DNA from 2 places in the Ureibacillus thermophilus genome. Region 2 is predicted to be linked to the other one. Evidence: a T-box and tRNA genes for the amino acid it is inferred to sense, from the RefSeq annotation. Region 2 holds a T-box; the other holds one or more tRNA genes.
The links. The T-box of region 2 lies ahead of alaS (alanine--tRNA ligase). A T-box ahead of a tRNA ligase gene usually reads a tRNA of that ligase, here a tRNA-Ala.

Region 1: it has a tRNA-Ala gene. The T-box ahead of alaS (alanine--tRNA ligase) is inferred to sense a tRNA for this amino acid. The anticodon was not compared.

Annotation. Positions count from the first base shown of each region.
Region 1 covers NZ_CP036528.1:379,528-387,801, forward strand. The annotation lists gene aceA (isocitrate lyase) at 1-286, opposite strand, end outside; gene DKZ56_RS01740 (LytR/AlgR family response regulator transcription factor) at 501-1,172, shown strand; gene DKZ56_RS01745 (IS66 family transposase) at 1,451-1,723, opposite strand; partial or broken gene DKZ56_RS15680 (transposase) at 2,059-2,369, shown strand; gene DKZ56_RS15685 (transposase) at 2,339-2,791, shown strand; rRNA gene rrf (5S ribosomal RNA) at 2,918-3,027, opposite strand; gene DKZ56_RS01755 (transposase domain-containing protein) at 3,034-3,195, shown strand; gene DKZ56_RS01760 (hypothetical protein) at 3,390-3,587, shown strand; gene tnpB (IS66 family insertion sequence element accessory protein TnpB) at 3,577-3,930, shown strand; partial or broken gene DKZ56_RS15880 (IS66 family transposase) at 3,978-4,382, shown strand; tRNA gene DKZ56_RS01775 (tRNA-Gly) at 4,403-4,477, opposite strand; tRNA gene DKZ56_RS01780 (tRNA-Lys) at 4,511-4,585, opposite strand; tRNA gene DKZ56_RS01785 (tRNA-Thr) at 4,590-4,665, opposite strand; tRNA gene DKZ56_RS01790 (tRNA-Val) at 4,671-4,746, opposite strand; tRNA gene DKZ56_RS01795 (tRNA-Ala) at 5,022-5,097, opposite strand; tRNA gene DKZ56_RS01800 (tRNA-Pro) at 5,109-5,185, opposite strand; tRNA gene DKZ56_RS01805 (tRNA-Arg) at 5,205-5,281, opposite strand; tRNA gene DKZ56_RS01810 (tRNA-Leu) at 5,302-5,390, opposite strand; tRNA gene DKZ56_RS01815 (tRNA-Gly) at 5,394-5,468, opposite strand; tRNA gene DKZ56_RS01820 (tRNA-Leu) at 5,483-5,567, opposite strand; tRNA gene DKZ56_RS01825 (tRNA-Lys) at 5,576-5,650, opposite strand; tRNA gene DKZ56_RS01830 (tRNA-Thr) at 5,655-5,730, opposite strand; tRNA gene DKZ56_RS01835 (tRNA-Val) at 5,736-5,811, opposite strand; rRNA gene rrf (5S ribosomal RNA) at 5,822-5,937, opposite strand; gene lysS (lysine--tRNA ligase) at 7,097-8,274, opposite strand, start outside.
Region 2 covers NZ_CP036528.1:2,180,416-2,188,689, reverse strand. The annotation lists gene DKZ56_RS10880 (PaaI family thioesterase) at 1-112, shown strand, start outside; gene DKZ56_RS10875 (GNAT family N-acetyltransferase) at 226-789, shown strand; gene DKZ56_RS15570 (TetR/AcrR family transcriptional regulator) at 920-1,201, shown strand; gene DKZ56_RS15830 (TetR-like C-terminal domain-containing protein) at 1,364-1,480, shown strand; gene DKZ56_RS10865 (sporulation protein) at 1,554-2,324, shown strand; gene DKZ56_RS10860 (retropepsin-like aspartic protease) at 2,809-3,204, opposite strand; gene DKZ56_RS10855 (TerC family protein) at 3,255-3,938, opposite strand; T-box leader at 4,082-4,327, shown strand; gene alaS (alanine--tRNA ligase) at 4,386-7,046, shown strand; gene DKZ56_RS10845 (IreB family regulatory phosphoprotein) at 7,151-7,417, shown strand; gene ruvX (Holliday junction resolvase RuvX) at 7,421-7,846, shown strand; gene DKZ56_RS10835 (DUF1292 domain-containing protein) at 7,956-8,270, shown strand.

The DNA of each region.
Region 1 (8,274 bases), 1.2 Mb from region 2:
CTTGCCAACCTGATAGATAAATAGCTTTTAAACCAGCTTTAACTTGTTGTACCGCTTGGTTACCAGTCAATGCCCCTAATGCATTAATGAATTCTTCTTCATGTAGAAGTTTCCAAAGTTTAGCTGCACCACGTTTTGCCAACGTATGCTCAACCACTACAGACCCCTGTAATTTTACTACTTCTTCAGCAGTATATGGGCGTTCGATTCCTTTCCAACGTGGATTTTCAGCCCAATCTTTTTTTAGTGCTTCTACTCTTTCTTTTCTTTCTTGCTGTGTTAACATTTCCTTCACACCTTCCCCTTTAATTCAATACACTCTGTTAGAAAAGTAATTTACATTCTGTTTCATAACAGGTATATTTATTATAAACCTAATATATAACAGACCAGATAAAAATGCATAAATTTGCGACGAAATACCAAATTTTCAAGATAAAAAGTTTATTTTAGGGGATGAATACTAAAGATTCTGAATTTTACAAAAGGGGGAAGTTCATGTGGAGATCAATTCTGTTGTTATTTCAAATAAGGGGTTGGAGCAATTTAATACTATATTAAAAGATTGGATTCCGAAAAATGCATCCATTGCATTAGCTTGCGAAGATTCTTATATTCATTACTCACCAAGTATTGAACATATGCATTTAACACTAAATGAAAAAATTCATCCTGAAAGTGTTGCTGCTCGCGTTATACAAACACGAATGAAAAGCGATATCGTCGTTGATTCATCTATATTAGGTTATCCATATTTCGTTATAGGCTATCCTATTTATTTGGATCAAAAAATAGCGGCACTTATCATTATTTTCCCTTCTACCTACACTCCAGAAAAGAAAGAACCTTATAGATTTTTAACCGGAAAACAGGAAGATACATGGGTACCTGTGCCTGTAGAAGAAATTACGTATATTGAAAGTTTGCAAAAACGGACTTGGTTTTATGCTAATAATGAACTATTTAAAACTAACTTTACACTCAAAGAGCTGGAATCAAGATTGCCAGAATTTTTCATTCGAATTCATCGTTCCTATATTTTAAATATTTACTTTATCAAAAATATTACAAAAGACATCACAACCAATTTTATCATTCAACTAAAAAGTGGAATTGAATTACCTGTCAGCCAATCTTATATCAATGATTTGCGAAAAGTGCTGGAGTTTTAACTAACCTATCAGTAACAGCAATAGAATTTTGTTTTGATATATTCAAAATTGGAAATTCACATCCATGTCTCTCTACAATCCTCTCAGACAACCAGGATTAGTATGAGAGTTTTGGATGTGAATGTGAAGGTTTTTTTTTACAAAATAAAAAAGGGCTCTATAATATTTGGTGCTGGTTGTATCGTAAGCCCGAAATATGTGAGATAAATAAAAAAATGCGCACCCTTCTGGTACACATGACGAATAGCCCGTCAATCCCAAGTTTTTCGGATTGAGGGCTATTTTTCCATTGAGCATGATTCACGAATCGTTTTCGACCATGGCAAATAGCGATTTAATATCTCTGGCTGTTGATGGATTGGTAAACTTGGAAGTTCCGACAACAATTTCACTAAGTATTGATAAAAATCAATTCCATTCGCTTTTACCGTTTCAGCCAAGCTTAAACAGATGGCATTTGCATCGGCTCCCGATTCACTCACGGAAAACAGCCAGTTTTTTCGTCCAATGACATTCGGCCGAATCGCATTTTCAGCTGAGTTGATGTCCATTTCAATGCGCCATCATACAGAAAAGCTTTTGGCTCTATAATATTTGGTGTTGGTGGATACAACCAGCACCAATTTTTTTGAACAAAAAAATGAGACAGTGACAAAACTCTGGTAAAATGTAATCGACCAAAACCACATTTACAAGGAGTGATGTCACAGTCTTACCATCATTCTATACGAAACCTACTCAATATAAAAGACAAAAATATCACATTTGATGAAAATTTTTGTTCTACCGAAACGATTAAAAAAGCTATTATCAACCAAATGTTCACTACCTTCCAAAGCATTTGTGTTTTGATGAGCTTAAATCAGTGAAATCCGCAGCTGGAGCGATGTCCTTTATTTTCTGCGACTCTGAAACGGGGGAGATTGTGGATATCGTGGAGGACCGGAGATTACCTGTCCTCAAAGAGTATTTCTTACGGTATTCCAAGAAGGCGAGAGATGCGGTAAAAACGATTGTCATCGATATGTACAGCCCTTATATTTCCAAGAAGTTTTTCCTAAAGCGGAAATCATACTCGACAAATTCCATATCCTCCAACTATTTAGCAGAGCTTTAAACAAAACGCGCATCAACGTCATGAATCGGGATAAAAAGAATTACAATAAATTGAAAAAAAATACTGGAAGCTCCTTCTGAAAGATCAAACAAAACTTGATTATAAGATCTATACATATCATCGTTGCTTTAAAAAGCATATGTGTGAGGTGGAGATTCTCCACTATCTCATTGATTTAGATTCTGAATTAAAGGCGTCCTATGAGTTATATCAATACGTGCAACATTGCATCAAAATCAAAGACTTTGAGCTCCTAAAGAAAACATTAGAGAATAAACAAAATATCTTTTCCAGCTATATGAAAATCGCCATCAAGACAATCAACAAATACATCAATTACGTGGAGAATACGTTGAAATACGATTATAACAACGGCATTTTAGAGGGGATTAATAACAAAATCAAGGTGATTAAACGCATTTCTTTCGGTTATCGATCCTTCTATCACTTTAGAAACCGAATATTCATTACCCAAAACTTAGCGAAAATAAAAACAGCTTAGGGGAACCTCGAATTTCCCCTAAGCCATCCGATTACATATTACCAAATAATGTCACTAAAATTTATTCACCAACACCATTTGACAAAGAACCTAAAAAAGCACCACGGTTTTAGTGGTGCCATCCTTGCGAAGCGACGTCCTACTCTCGCAGGGGGAAGCCCCCAACTACCATCGGCGCTGAAGAGCTTAACTTCCGTGTTCGGTATGGGACGGGAGCCGATGCAAATGCCATCTGTTTAAGCTTGGCTGAAACGGCAAAAGCTAATGGAATTGATTTTTATCAATACTTAGTGAAAGTATTGTCGGAACTCCCAAGTTTACCAATCCATCAACAGCCAGAAATATTAGATCGCTATTTGCCATGGTCGAAAACAATTCGTGAATCATGTGCAATGGCAAAATAGCCCTCAATCCGAAAAAACTTGGGATTGAAGGGCTATTCATCGTGCGTACCAGAGGGTGCGCATTTTTTTATTTATCTCACATATTTCGGGCTTACCCTTCATACAAAAGTAAGCCCGAAATCAAACAACGCCTACAAATCAATGACACCTTCCTGTAAGATGAAAGTAACAATTACAGAGGAGGTGTTCTTTTTTTGGCAACGGAAAAACTCAATATCGTGCCTGTAAAATTAGAGTCCAAATCTGATCCAACTCCATCCCCAGCAAGTCGTGGTGCACTCAGACCAATATGCGTCATTCAATCCAATCAATGTAAAATCTCCTTCTACCCCGGTGTCAAACCTCAATTACTTCAAGCGGTTATCAGGGAGTTGAATCGAAATGATTCATGATTTTACAAAATGCAAAAATATCTATATCATTTGCGGTCATACAGATATGCGAAAAGGAATCGACGGTCTAGCAACGCTAATTCAGGATTCATTCGAACTCGATCCATACAGCGAGGCAATCTTCTTGTTTTGCGGTCGAAGGAAAGATCGTTATAAATGTTTATACTTTGATGGAGATGGCTTCGCTATGCTTTATAAACGATTGGATAATGGCAAACTCCAGTGGCCACGAAATGAAAATGAAGTTCGTCGGCTCACACAACAACAACTTCGTTGGTTACTTGAAGGACTCACAATTCATCAACCGAAAGCCATACAAAAATCTAAAAAAGGTGTCTTTTAACCAATGATTACTAGTGATATAATCAAGACATTATTGAATTTGTACGGAAAGCACCACAACCAGCGATTCAACGAAGTATTGCTGGACCAACGGTCTTGGCAAAAATCATCTACGATAAGTTTGTTCAATATTTACCTTTATATCGCCAGGTAAAGGAATGGAACCGTTATGGTCTCCTTACAAACGATAAAAATTTATCGAACTGGGTGATTCGAATCGCGGAGGATTGGCTTCATCCAATCTACCATCGAGCACCACAACCAGCGATTCAACGAAGTATTGCTGGACCAACGGTCTTGGCAAAAATCATCTACGATAAGTTTGTTCAATATTTACCTTTATATCGCCAGATAAAGGAATGGAACCGTTATGGTCTCCTTACAAACGATAAAAATTTATCGAACTGGGTGATTCGAATCGCGGAGGATTGGCTTCATCCAATCTACCATCGCAATTCCGCCACCCCGGCAGTTGGAGCGGAAGACGGGGTTCGAACCCGCGACCCCCACCTTGGCAAGGTGGTGTTCTACCACTGAACTACTTCCGCAAAACGAAAAGATTCATAAATTTTTAAAAATAATGGTGAGCCATGAAGGACTCGAACCTTCGACCCTCTGATTAAAAGTCAGATGCTCTACCACTGAGCTAATGGCTCATAATGGTGCCGGCGAAAGGAATCGAACCCTCAACCTACTGATTACAAGTCAGTTGCTCTACCAATTGAGCTACGCCGGCAAATATGGTGGAGGATGACGGGATCGAACCGCCGACCCCCTGCTTGTAAGGCAGGTGCTCTCCCAGCTGAGCTAATCCTCCATGAGTTGTTCTCTCAAAACTGGATAACGACATTGAAAGGATATTGGTTAAGTCCTCGATCGATTAGTATCCGTCAGCTCCACACGTCACCGTGCTTCCCGCTCGACTTGCATGTATTAGGCACGCCGCCAGCGTTCGTCCTGAGCCAGGATCAAACTCTCCATAAAAGAAAATTTGATTAAGCTCAAAATTTGTCCATTTCTAATCCGTCAACGAGGGTTAACGAATTAGATCATTTAAACATTAACGTTTTGGTGTTCAGTTTTCAAGGTTCATGGTGGAGCATAGCGGGATCGAACCGCTGACCTCCTGCGTGCAAAGCAGGCGCTCTCCCAGCTGAGCTAATGCCCCTATATAACGCATGGTCGGGAAGACAGGATTCGAACCTGCGACCCCTTGGTCCCAAACCAAGTGCTCTACCAAGCTGAGCTACTTCCCGGTTCTTTTATTTTTTATTATGGCGCGCCAGGCAGGAGTCGAACCCACAACCTTCTGATCCGTAGTCAGACGCTCTATCCAATTGAGCTACTGGCGCTTTATGTTGTTTATATTGATTGGTGCCGAGGACCGGAGTCGAACCGGTACGGTAGTCACCTACCGCAGGATTTTAAGTCCTGTGCGTCTGCCAATTCCGCCACCCCGGCAGTTGGAGCGGAAGACGGGGTTCGAACCCGCGACCCCCACCTTGGCAAGGTGGTGTTCTACCACTGAACTACTTCCGCAAAATTTGAAACTATGGTGCGGGTGAAGGGAGTCGAACCCCCACGCCGTAAGGCGCTAGATCCTAAGTCTAGTGCGTCTGCCAATTCCGCCACACCCGCGAAATAAATGGTGAGCCATGAAGGACTCGAACCTTCGACCCTCTGATTAAAAGTCAGATGCTCTACCACTGAGCTAATGGCTCGTAATGGTGCCGGCGAAAGGAATCGAACCCTCAACCTACTGATTACAAGTCAGTTGCTCTACCAGTTGAGCTACGCCGGCAAATATGGTGGAGGATGACGGGATCGAACCGCCGACCCCCTGCTTGTAAGGCAGGTGCTCTCCCAGCTGAGCTAATCCTCCGTTTTTTTTAGCCTAGCGACGTCCTACTCTCGCAGGGGGAAGCCCCCAACTACCATCGGCGCTGAAGAGCTTAACTTCCGTGTTCGGTATGGGAACGGGTGTGACCTCTTCGCCATCGTCACTAGACTATTTATTTGGAACATGAATTATTATATCACTTTGTTCAGAAATTGCAAGTGTTTTTTTAAAATAATTTTTGTTCCTTCAAAACTGGATAACGACATTGAAAGGATATTGGTTAAGTCCTCGATCGATTAGTATCCGTCAGCTCCACACGTCACCGTGCTTCCACCTCGGACCTATCAGGTCGGCTACGCATCGTCGCCTTGGTAGGCCGTTACCCCACCAACTAGCTAATGCGCCGCGGGCCCATCCTATAGTGATAGCAGAACCATCTTTCAACACCGAAGCATGCGCTTCGATGTGTTATCCGGTATTAGCTCGCGTTTCCGCGAGTTATCCCGGTCTATAGGGCAGGTTACCCACGTGTTACTCACCCGTCCGCCGCTAACCAATCAAAAAGCAAGCTTCTTAATTGGTCCGCTCGACTTGCATGTATTAGGCACGCCGCCAGCGTTCGTCCTGAGCCAGGATCAAACTCTCCATAAAAGAAAATTTGATTAAGCTCAAAATTTGTCCGTCTCTAATTCGCCAACGAGGGTTAACGAATTAGAATTTTAAACATTAACGTTTTGGTGTTCAGTTTTCAAGGTTCATCAAACGACAACTCTTATATTATATCATTCAAAGAATTGAGTGTCAATACTTTTTTAGCAATCGCTTCATCGAAGGTTTTTATTGTAATAACTTATTTCTTAGCGACAGCTTTTATATAATAACATCACTAACTTTATTCGTCAACACATTTTATTATATTTTTTTAATTCCTTGTTCTCAAATCTCGGATTAATAAATCAACTATATCTATGAAAGGTTTTTATTATAAAAGAATAGAAGAAGAGGCTGGGACAAATCTAAAAAACATCACTTTCTCTTTAGAGAAAACGATGTTTTTTTGATATGTTATTAAAAATTGATTTCCGTTCCGGGGACGCTTTCCGCGGGCCCAGCTCGAGCCTCCTCTGAGTCATTCCTTCGCTCCTCGTGGTCTCGAGAGTGCTCGTCGCAGGAAAGCTTTGAATTTATTTCCTTGAACTTGCTCCGCTTTGCGACTAAGCGTGCGCGACAGGAACTCGCCCCGTCACTTCAATCAATTTTTTATCGAAACTCTTTCAGCTACCCCTATAATTTTTTGTTTATGTCCCAGCCTCAGTAATTAATTATATTAATCTCTTGGACGCATTGTTGGGAATAGTAATACGTCACGGATGGATTGAGAGTTTGTCAATAGCATCACTAAACGGTCGATACCGATTCCTAAACCGCCTGTTGGAGGCATACCATATTCCAGAGCCTCAATGAAGTCTTCGTCCATTTCATGCGCTTCGTCATTACCTGCTGCTTTTTCAGCTAATTGCGCTTCAAAACGTTCTCTTTGGTCGATTGGATCGTTTAATTCAGTAAAAGCATTCGCATGTTCACGGCGAACAATAAACAATTCAAATCGATCTGTGAAGCGTTCATCTTCTGGATTTTTCTTAGCAAGCGGTGAAATTTCAACCGGATGACCATATACAAAGGTTGGTTGAATTAATGTTTCTTCTACTTTTTGTTCAAAAAACTCATTGATAATGTGCCCTACTTCATGCATTTCCTGAATTTCAACACCATGTTCTTTCGCCAAATTTCTTGCTTCTTCAAGCGACATTGGCTGCCAGAAGTCAACACCAGTCACTTCTTTAATAGCATCTACCATATGCACGCGTTTCCAACCTGGAGAAAGATCGATTTCATATTCACCGTATTGGATTTTCGTTGTGCCAAGTACTTCTTGAGCTACATGGGAAATTAAGTTTTCCGTAAGCTCCATAATATCTCGGTAATCTAAATAAGCACCGTATAGTTCCAATAAAGTGAATTCCGGATTATGACGCGTAGAAATACCTTCATTGCGGAATACCCGTCCAATTTCATAAACTTTTTCAAGTCCGCCCACAATTAAACGCTTTAGATGCAATTCCAACGCAATGCGTAAATATAAATCCATATCCAATGCATTATGATGGGTAATGAAAGGACGAGCTGCTGCACCACCAGCCACTGTATGCAAAATTGGTGTTTCAACTTCTAAATAACCTTGTCCATCTAAGAAATTGCGAATAGAACGAATAATTTTTGAACGCGTAATAAATGTCTCTTTGCTTTGAGCATTTGTCATTAAGTCCAGATAACGTTGGCGATAGCGCTGTTCAACATCTTGCAAGCCGTGGAATTTTTCCGGCATCGGACGCAAAGATTTCGTTAAGTGAATGAACTCGTTTGCTTTTACGGAAAGTTCTCCCGTGTTTGTTTTGAAAACGACTCCACGCACTCCCACGATATCTCCTAAATCCGCATGTTTAA
Region 2 (8,274 bases):
AATCAAGCGAGGATCAACACTTGGTTTGTTGGAATGCAGCGTCATAGATGAAGAGGGAAAATTGATTGCATACGCGACGAGTACATGCATCGTATTGAAAAAGAAACAATAAAGGCCATTATAAATGCAGCCTTGTATTCTTTAAAGTTGCATTTTTTTGTAATATTGAAATTTTTACAATATATAGTAAAATCCCATTATAAATTTTAATTTTGGAGTGGTTCTATGAAAAAAGTTTTGCTAATGCCTCATGATAAAAAATATGCAAAATCTATTTCATCTCTTTCATCACAGCCCCAAGTACGTGAACCATTAGGGCTGTCTGAAGAACAAACTTCTGTTGAAGGCACAATTCAATTTATTGAATTTATAAAAGAGCAAGAAAAACTAGGAAAACAATATTCAAGAGTCATCTTCAACGAAAATAAAGAGTTGATTGGAATCATCACATTGAAAGATATTGATAAAAACTCGAAAACTTGTGAAATTGGTACTTGGATAGGTTATCCATATTGGGGGAAAGGATACAACGAATTGGCAAAAAAGGAAATGCTCTACAAGGCTTTTACTGAGTTGGATTTACAATATGTGTTTGTGGCAGTGAAAAAATCAAATATTCGTTCTCAAAAAGCTCAAGCAAAATTGCCGTATATTCGAATGAATGTTCAACATGAGTTTCCGGAAAAATACAAGAAAGTGCAAGAACAATTAAAAGTTCCATGTCTTTTAAATGTAATAGAAAGAAATACATTTTTAAAATGGTATTCAGAACAAAAGAAAATTTCATAGAACATAAAAAGGATAGATGCAAACAGGTAATTTCCTGTTGGTCTATCTTTTTTATTTTTAATATGATTAATGACCTGCAATATGTTGGCTGGGATAGTCAAAGTGGGAAATTTACCATCAAGATTTATATGTGGAAAAGAATCGAAAAACGAAACAGCTAATTCAAAATTCCTTTTTGAAGTTATTGGAGAAAAAATCTTTTGAAACTATTACAGTAGGGAAAATTGCAAAAGAAGCCGATATCAATCGAGGTACTTTTTCTTTGCATTATAAAGATAAATATGATTTGCAAGAGAAAATGGAAGAAGAGCTGTTTTCAAAATTAGGTGATTATATCGATCAGTTGCAAGCACGCTATACATCCACCATTACTTTTGAAAAAGAGCAAGAGATGTTATTTCGCTTTTTTTGAAGACTATTCCAATGTTTTAAAAATCTTTTTAAGTGTTCATGGAAGTACGGAGTTTCATTTTCGCATGCAGGATGCCTTTATTAAAAAATTACAGAAGAACTTGGAAAAAATGAACATTTCACTAAAAATCTAAAAGTGCCTATTGATTATTTTTGATCCTTCATTACGGCGGCCTTTTTAGGGTTGATAGAACAATGGATTCAAAACGGCATGGATAAAACACCTGAAGAAATGACGGCTATGTATGTGGAGATTATTTCATTTATTATAAATCCATAATTCCCCTAATTGAAACTTTTTGGACATTGAATCGTATGATTAAGAGGAAATTTGCAAATAAGGAGGAGTTTAAATGTCATTTTTTAATAAAATGCTTGCATCTTTAGGAATTGGTTCTGCCAAAGTAGATACGCAGCTGGAGAAATCTTCTTACAGTGCCGGCGAGACAGTTCGCGGCGAAGTGGAAGTGTATGGGGGAAATGTTGAGCAACGGATTCATACAATTTACTTTACTTTATACACGACGTATATTAAAGAAATCGATGACCGGAAAGTGACAGTTCCATATGCTTTCTATAAATTTAAAATAAGCGATCCGTTTACAATTCAAGCAAATGAAGTAAAAATCATCCCATTTTCTTTTAAACTGCCTGTAGATACGCCTCTTACAATTGGAAGCACAAGAGTATGGGTGAAAACGGAATTAGATATACAAAGCGGCGTTGATTCAACGGATAAAGACTATATGGAAGTGCGCCCGTCAAGGTTGGCATCCAGAGTTTTGGAAGCTGTACAAAATTTAGGTTTCCGTCTTCGAAAAGCGGAAAATGAGCAAGTGTCTTTACGTTATCGAAGAAATTATCCATTTATTCAAGAATTTGAATTTGTGCCGATTTCCGGTCCTTTCCGCGGCCGATTGGATGAGTTGGAAATCGCCTTTTTAGCTCAACAGGAAGGAGCAGTGGAGTTATTATTGGAAGTGGATCGGAAAGCTCGGGGGCTTGGCGGTTTGTTTGCGGAAATGTTGGATATCGATGAAAGCCTCGTTCGTGTGACGATCACTGAAGCGGATTATAACCGGGTAGAAGATAAACTTCAGCAAATCATTTCAAGATATGTGTAAGAAACCGTGAAAAGGGTGAATGGAAAAACTCATTCGCTCTTTTTGTATGGATTTTAGCTATTCGCTGATGTCCTCTGAGAATATCGGAAAATCGCCAGTTTAGGGAAAATAATCGCCTTAAAGGGAAACATAATCGTCAGAATGGATAAAATAGTCGCCAAGCAATAAATGGCGCCAATTAAGAAAAAGCAGGGGCTGGGACATAAACAAAAAATTATAGGGGTAGCTGAAAGAGTTTTGATAACTAAAAATTGATTGGAATGACGGGGCGAGTTCCTGTCGCGCACGCTTAGTGGCAAAGCAAAGTTTTCCTGCGACGAGCCCTCTCTAGACCACGAGGAGCGAAGGAATGACTCAGAGGAGGGCCTGCGGAAAGCGTCCCCGGAACGGAAATCAATTTTTAATAACATATCAAAAAAAACATCATTTTCTCTTTGGAGAAAGTGATGTTTTTTAAATAGAGCATGTCCTGCTTGCGATTCCATTATGCTAATTTTTTCTCATCGATTGCAATGAGTTGCAAATTTTTTAAATCTAATAGAAACTCTCCGGATTTTAATATATCTAGCCCAATCAATCCCTGAATATTAAATCCCCTTAAAGTGCCAAAATCAATGGGTACTTCTCGGAAGATTTTTTCTCCGATTTTTATATAATCGATATTTTTTGAAAAACTATATTCCGCCCCGCCGATTCCTGAATGGCAAATTAAAGGGTCTCCATTTTCAAAGGCAATTCCTAAGTCTTCAACTGAATCGATATCGATGAAAGAATGGGAGGCCCCTGAATCGATGGCAACACGATTCAAATATTTTCTTTTTCCTTTATAGCAAATTTCAATAGTTGAAAGCAGCAAACCGTCTTCGAAAATTAATTGCATATTAAGCCCCCATACCCTTTTTATCCCATCTTATTTCAGAAATTGATAAATTATTCAAATTGGTGGGATTTTCCTTTATCTCTGCTGCGCAATAGATACCCAATAAAAACAACAATAAAAATTAATAATAATTGGAATAAAATGATAGGCAATGGATTTGTTAAATAAGGCTGCACATAAGCATCTTTTATCATCATTTTTGAAGCAGTCCATGCAAGTACGGCTGCGCCTAAATAAATGAAGAGCGGAAATCTTTCGATGATGCCAATGACAATGGTGCTTCCCCACACAATAATTGGAATGGAGATGAAAAGACCAATTGCCACCAACAGCATGTTTCCGGAAGAAGCGCCAGCAACGGCCATAATATTGTCAATGCCCATTAAAAAATCGGCAAGCATGATTGTCCAAACGGCACCCAAAAAGGATTTTGCAGATGGTCGGATATCGTTGCTTTCTTCTGTCGCCAGCAGTTTCAAAGCGATATAGACCAATAAAACGCCGCCAATGAAGAGTAAACCATCAATTTCCAATAATTTTACCGCCATTATTGTAAAGAGAATGCGCATGAAAATGGCAGCAAGCGTTCCAACCACAATAACCTTTTTTTGTTGCTTAGTTGGCAAATTTTTTGCTACCATTCCGATTAATAAAGCATTATCTCCTGCAAGAACAAGATCGATAAAAATGATGGACAAAAGTGCTGTAAAAAATTCGAAAGACATCATTTCCATATATACTTCTCCTATTCTTTCTGTTTTTTTGGAAAGTATATGAACGAGTTTCCATATTAAGAAATAAAGCGGCTGCTATTTTTATTGACATGACTTAGCGCATTTCATATAATTTACAGAGAAAATGTCAAAATGGATAAAATTTGAACACGATGAAGGAGAAAGTACGTTTTTGCTGAGTGTAAAGAGAGAGATTCCCTGGGCTGAAAGAATCTCCACTGCGGCAATTGCGGAAAGCTACTCCTGAGTGCAGCTAATCCCTGCCGTTCACTAACGTTACAGTGGCTAAAGTGACAGTTTCTAATGGCTAATAGACAAATTCCTTTTGCCGAAACTTACGGAAACTGTAACGAGGGTGGTACCGCGAATAGTACGTCTTCGTCCCTTACTGGGATGAAGACTTTTTTCATTTTGTCAAACAAAAAATTAATAGGAGGTTAAGCAAAAATGAAAGCAGCAGAAATTCGCCGCAAATTTTTAGATTTCTTTGTCGAAAAAGGCCATGCAGTAGAACCATCAGCTTCATTAATTCCAGTGAATGACCCATCCCTTTTATGGATTAACTCAGGGGTGGCAACGTTAAAAAAATATTTTGATGGCCGTGAAATTCCTGCAAATCCACGTATTACAAATGCTCAAAAATCCATTCGGACAAATGATATTGAAAATGTAGGGAAAACAGCTCGCCACCATACATTCTTTGAAATGTTGGGGAACTTCTCTATCGGGGATTACTTCAAAAGAGAAGCGATTCATTATGCTTGGGAATTTTTAACAGACCCTAAATGGATGGGATTCAATCCTGAATTGCTTTCTGTAACTATCCATCCTGAAGACGAAGAAGCTTATAACATTTGGAAGAATGAAATTGGCTTGCCGGAAGAACGAATCATCCGCATCGAAGGAAACTTCTGGGATATTGGGGAAGGTCCATCCGGTCCAAACTCAGAAATTTTCTATGATCGAGGCCCAGAATATGGAAATGATCCAAATGACCCAGAGTTGTTCCCAGGTGGAGAAAACGAACGCTACTTAGAAATTTGGAACTTGGTGTTCTCTCAATTCAACCATAATCCAGACGGTACTTATACGCCGCTGCCAAAACAAAACATCGATACAGGTATGGGTCTTGAGCGGATGGCTTCCGTTGTGCAAAATGTACCAACAAACTTTGATACAGATTTATTCATGCCGATTATTGAAAAAGTTGAGGAATTTGCAAATCGCCGATATAAACGTCCTGGTGAAATTGATCTAAAAGAAATTTTCAATAATAAAGAAGACATCAATACACCGTTTAAAGTGATTGCAGACCATATCCGTACAGTAGCATTTGCCATTGGTGACGGTGCGCTTCCATCCAATGAAGGACGCGGGTATGTAATCCGCCGTTTATTGCGTCGCGCAGTAAGATATGCAAAACAAATCGGCATTGAAAAACCATTTATGTATGAACTTGTTCCAACTGTTGGCGAAATTATGAAAGACTTCTATCCGGAAGTAAGCGAAAAATGTGAATTTATTCAACGGGTTGTAAAAAATGAAGAAATTCGTTTCTTAGAGACACTTGATGCCGGTCTTGAAATTTTGAACGAAGTTGTTGAACGGGAGAAAAAATTAGGACTTACTGAAATTCCAGGCGAAGATGTATTCCGTTTATATGATACGTACGGCTTCCCTGTTGAATTAACGGAAGAATATGCTGCTGAACATGGCATGACGGTTGACTATGAAGGTTTCGAAAGAGAAATGGAAAAACAACGGGAGCGTGCGAGAAATGCCCGTGTGGATGTTGATTCCATGCAAGTGCAAAATGAAGTGTTGACAAACTTAAAAGTGCCTTCTGTCTTTGTTGGTTATGAAGTGGAAGAAAGCGATACGAAAGTTGCTGCCATTGTATCAAACGGCGAGCTTGTAGATTTGGCTTCAGAAGGCGAAGAAGTGCTAGTGATTTTGGCTGAAACACCTTTCTATGCAGAAATGGGTGGTCAAATTGCGGATAAAGGTGTAATTGAAGGCGATACATTTAGAGCTGTTGTAAAAGATGTACAAGTTGCACCAAACGGCCAGCATCTTCATACAGTTGTGGTTGAATCCGGTGAAATGCGTCTTGACGATCCAGTGAAAGCTGTGGTGAATAAAGAAGAACGCAAGCTTATCGTGAAAAACCATACAGCGACTCACCTTCTACACCGGGCATTAAAAGACGTGCTAGGTGAACACGTTAACCAAGCAGGTTCATATGTAGGACCAGACCGTTTGCGTTTTGACTTTACTCACTTTGGACAAGCATCTAAAGAAGAACTTGAACAAATTGAGCGCATCGTGAACGAAAAAATTTGGGAAGATATTGAAGTGGTTATCGAAGAAATGCCGATTGATGAAGCAAAAGCAATGGGTGCGATGGCGCTATTCGGCGAAAAATACGGCGATATTGTACGCGTCGTACAAGTCAGCGATTATTCCATCGAGCTTTGTGGTGGTCTGCATGTAAACCGCACATCTGAAATTGGATTGTTTAAAATCGTTTCAGAAGGCGGAATTGGTGCTGGCGTAAGACGTATTGAGGCTGTGACTGGCAAAGGCGCTTATTTGGCAGTGAAAGAAGAAGAAAGAATCTTGCATGAGGCAGCCGCTCAATTTAAAGCAAATCCAAAAGATTTAGTAATGCGAATTCATGGATTGCAAGCTGAATATAAAGAATTGCAACGCGAAAATGATTCGCTATCCCAAAAATTGGCGAACCTTGAAGCGGCAAGCGTTCTCGATGCAGCGCAAAAAATTGGCGAAATCACTGTATTATCTACACGGGTAGAAGCAAAAGATAATAATCAACTTCGTCAAATGATGGATGACTTAAAAGCGAAGTTGGAGAAAGCAGTTATCGTCCTCGGAGCTGTTAGCGATGGCAAAGTAATGCTTTGCGCAGGGGTGACAAAAGATATTGCTGGAAAAGAATATCATGCAGGCAATATCGTAAAATCCGTTGCAGAACAATGCGGAGGAAAAGGCGGCGGACGTCCTGACATGGCGATGGCAGGTGCAAAAGATGCATCTAAACTAGATGAAGCTCTTCAATCTGTATATAATTTTGTAAAATCTCTATAAAAACTGGGGAACAAATCTATTTCGCTGACCCGTTGAATCAGTTATAATAGAGAAAATGGAGCGAGAATTTCCAACTCCTGATTTCTGAAAGCGAGGTGCTGGTCTTGAATTCGTTCGATCAAACGATGAAATTTAGTTTTCCAGAAGAATCAATGGAAGAAGAAGTCAAGCAAGTTATGCTGAAAGTGTACTCTGCATTACAGGAAAAAGGATATAATCCAACAAACCAAATTGTAGGGTACTTATTATCTGGTGATCCGGCATACATTCCTCGCCATCAAGATGCACGAAATTTAATTCGCAAACTTGAACGGGATGAAATTTTAGAAGAGCTTGTGAAATTCTACATTAGACATCATCAAGAGGAATAATCAATGAGAGTTATGGGATTAGATGTCGGTACAAAAACGGTTGGCATTGCAATCAGCGATCCATTGGGGTTGACTGCTCAAGGGATCGAAACGATTCATATAGATGAAGAAGCTGGCGAATTCGGTATTGAACGAATTAGAGAGCTTCTCAAAGAATATGGCGTGACGGAGTTTGTCGTAGGGTATCCAAAAAATATGAACAATACGGTGGGGCCCCGCGGCGAAGCTTCAGAAAAATACAAAAAGCTCTTGGAAGAGACGTTCAATTTGCCAGTGACGCTTTGGGATGAACGGTTGACAACGATGGCTGCTGAGCGAATGCTGATTGAAGCCGATGTGAGCCGAAAGAAAAGAAAAAAAGTCATCGACAAGATGGCAGCCGTTATGATTTTGCAAGGTTATTTAGACCGAAAATCATTTCTTAAATAATTAGCCCATGTTGGGTGAATAATATGAATGAAATGATTTGTAAAAATCCTTTAGACAATCGTCGGGGATGATATAGATTTTGCGTATTTTATAGGAAGAGGTGACCATCATGGCACATAACCATGAGTTCGATGAAAATATTATTACAGTCGTTGATGAAGATGGAAATGAGCATTTATGCCAAGTAATCCACACATTTGATTCTGAGAAATTTGGAAAGTCTTACGTATTATATACCTATGTTGGGGCAGAAGAAGATGAAGAAGGCCAAATCGAAATTTTTGCTTCTGCCTTCATTCCAGATGAGGACGGAAAAGATGGAGAATTGCTCCCAATCGAAACCGAAGAAGAATGGGATTTAGTTGAAGAAGTATTAAATAATCTCGAAGAAGAATGGGAGTCAGAAGACGAGGACGAAGAATAAAAAA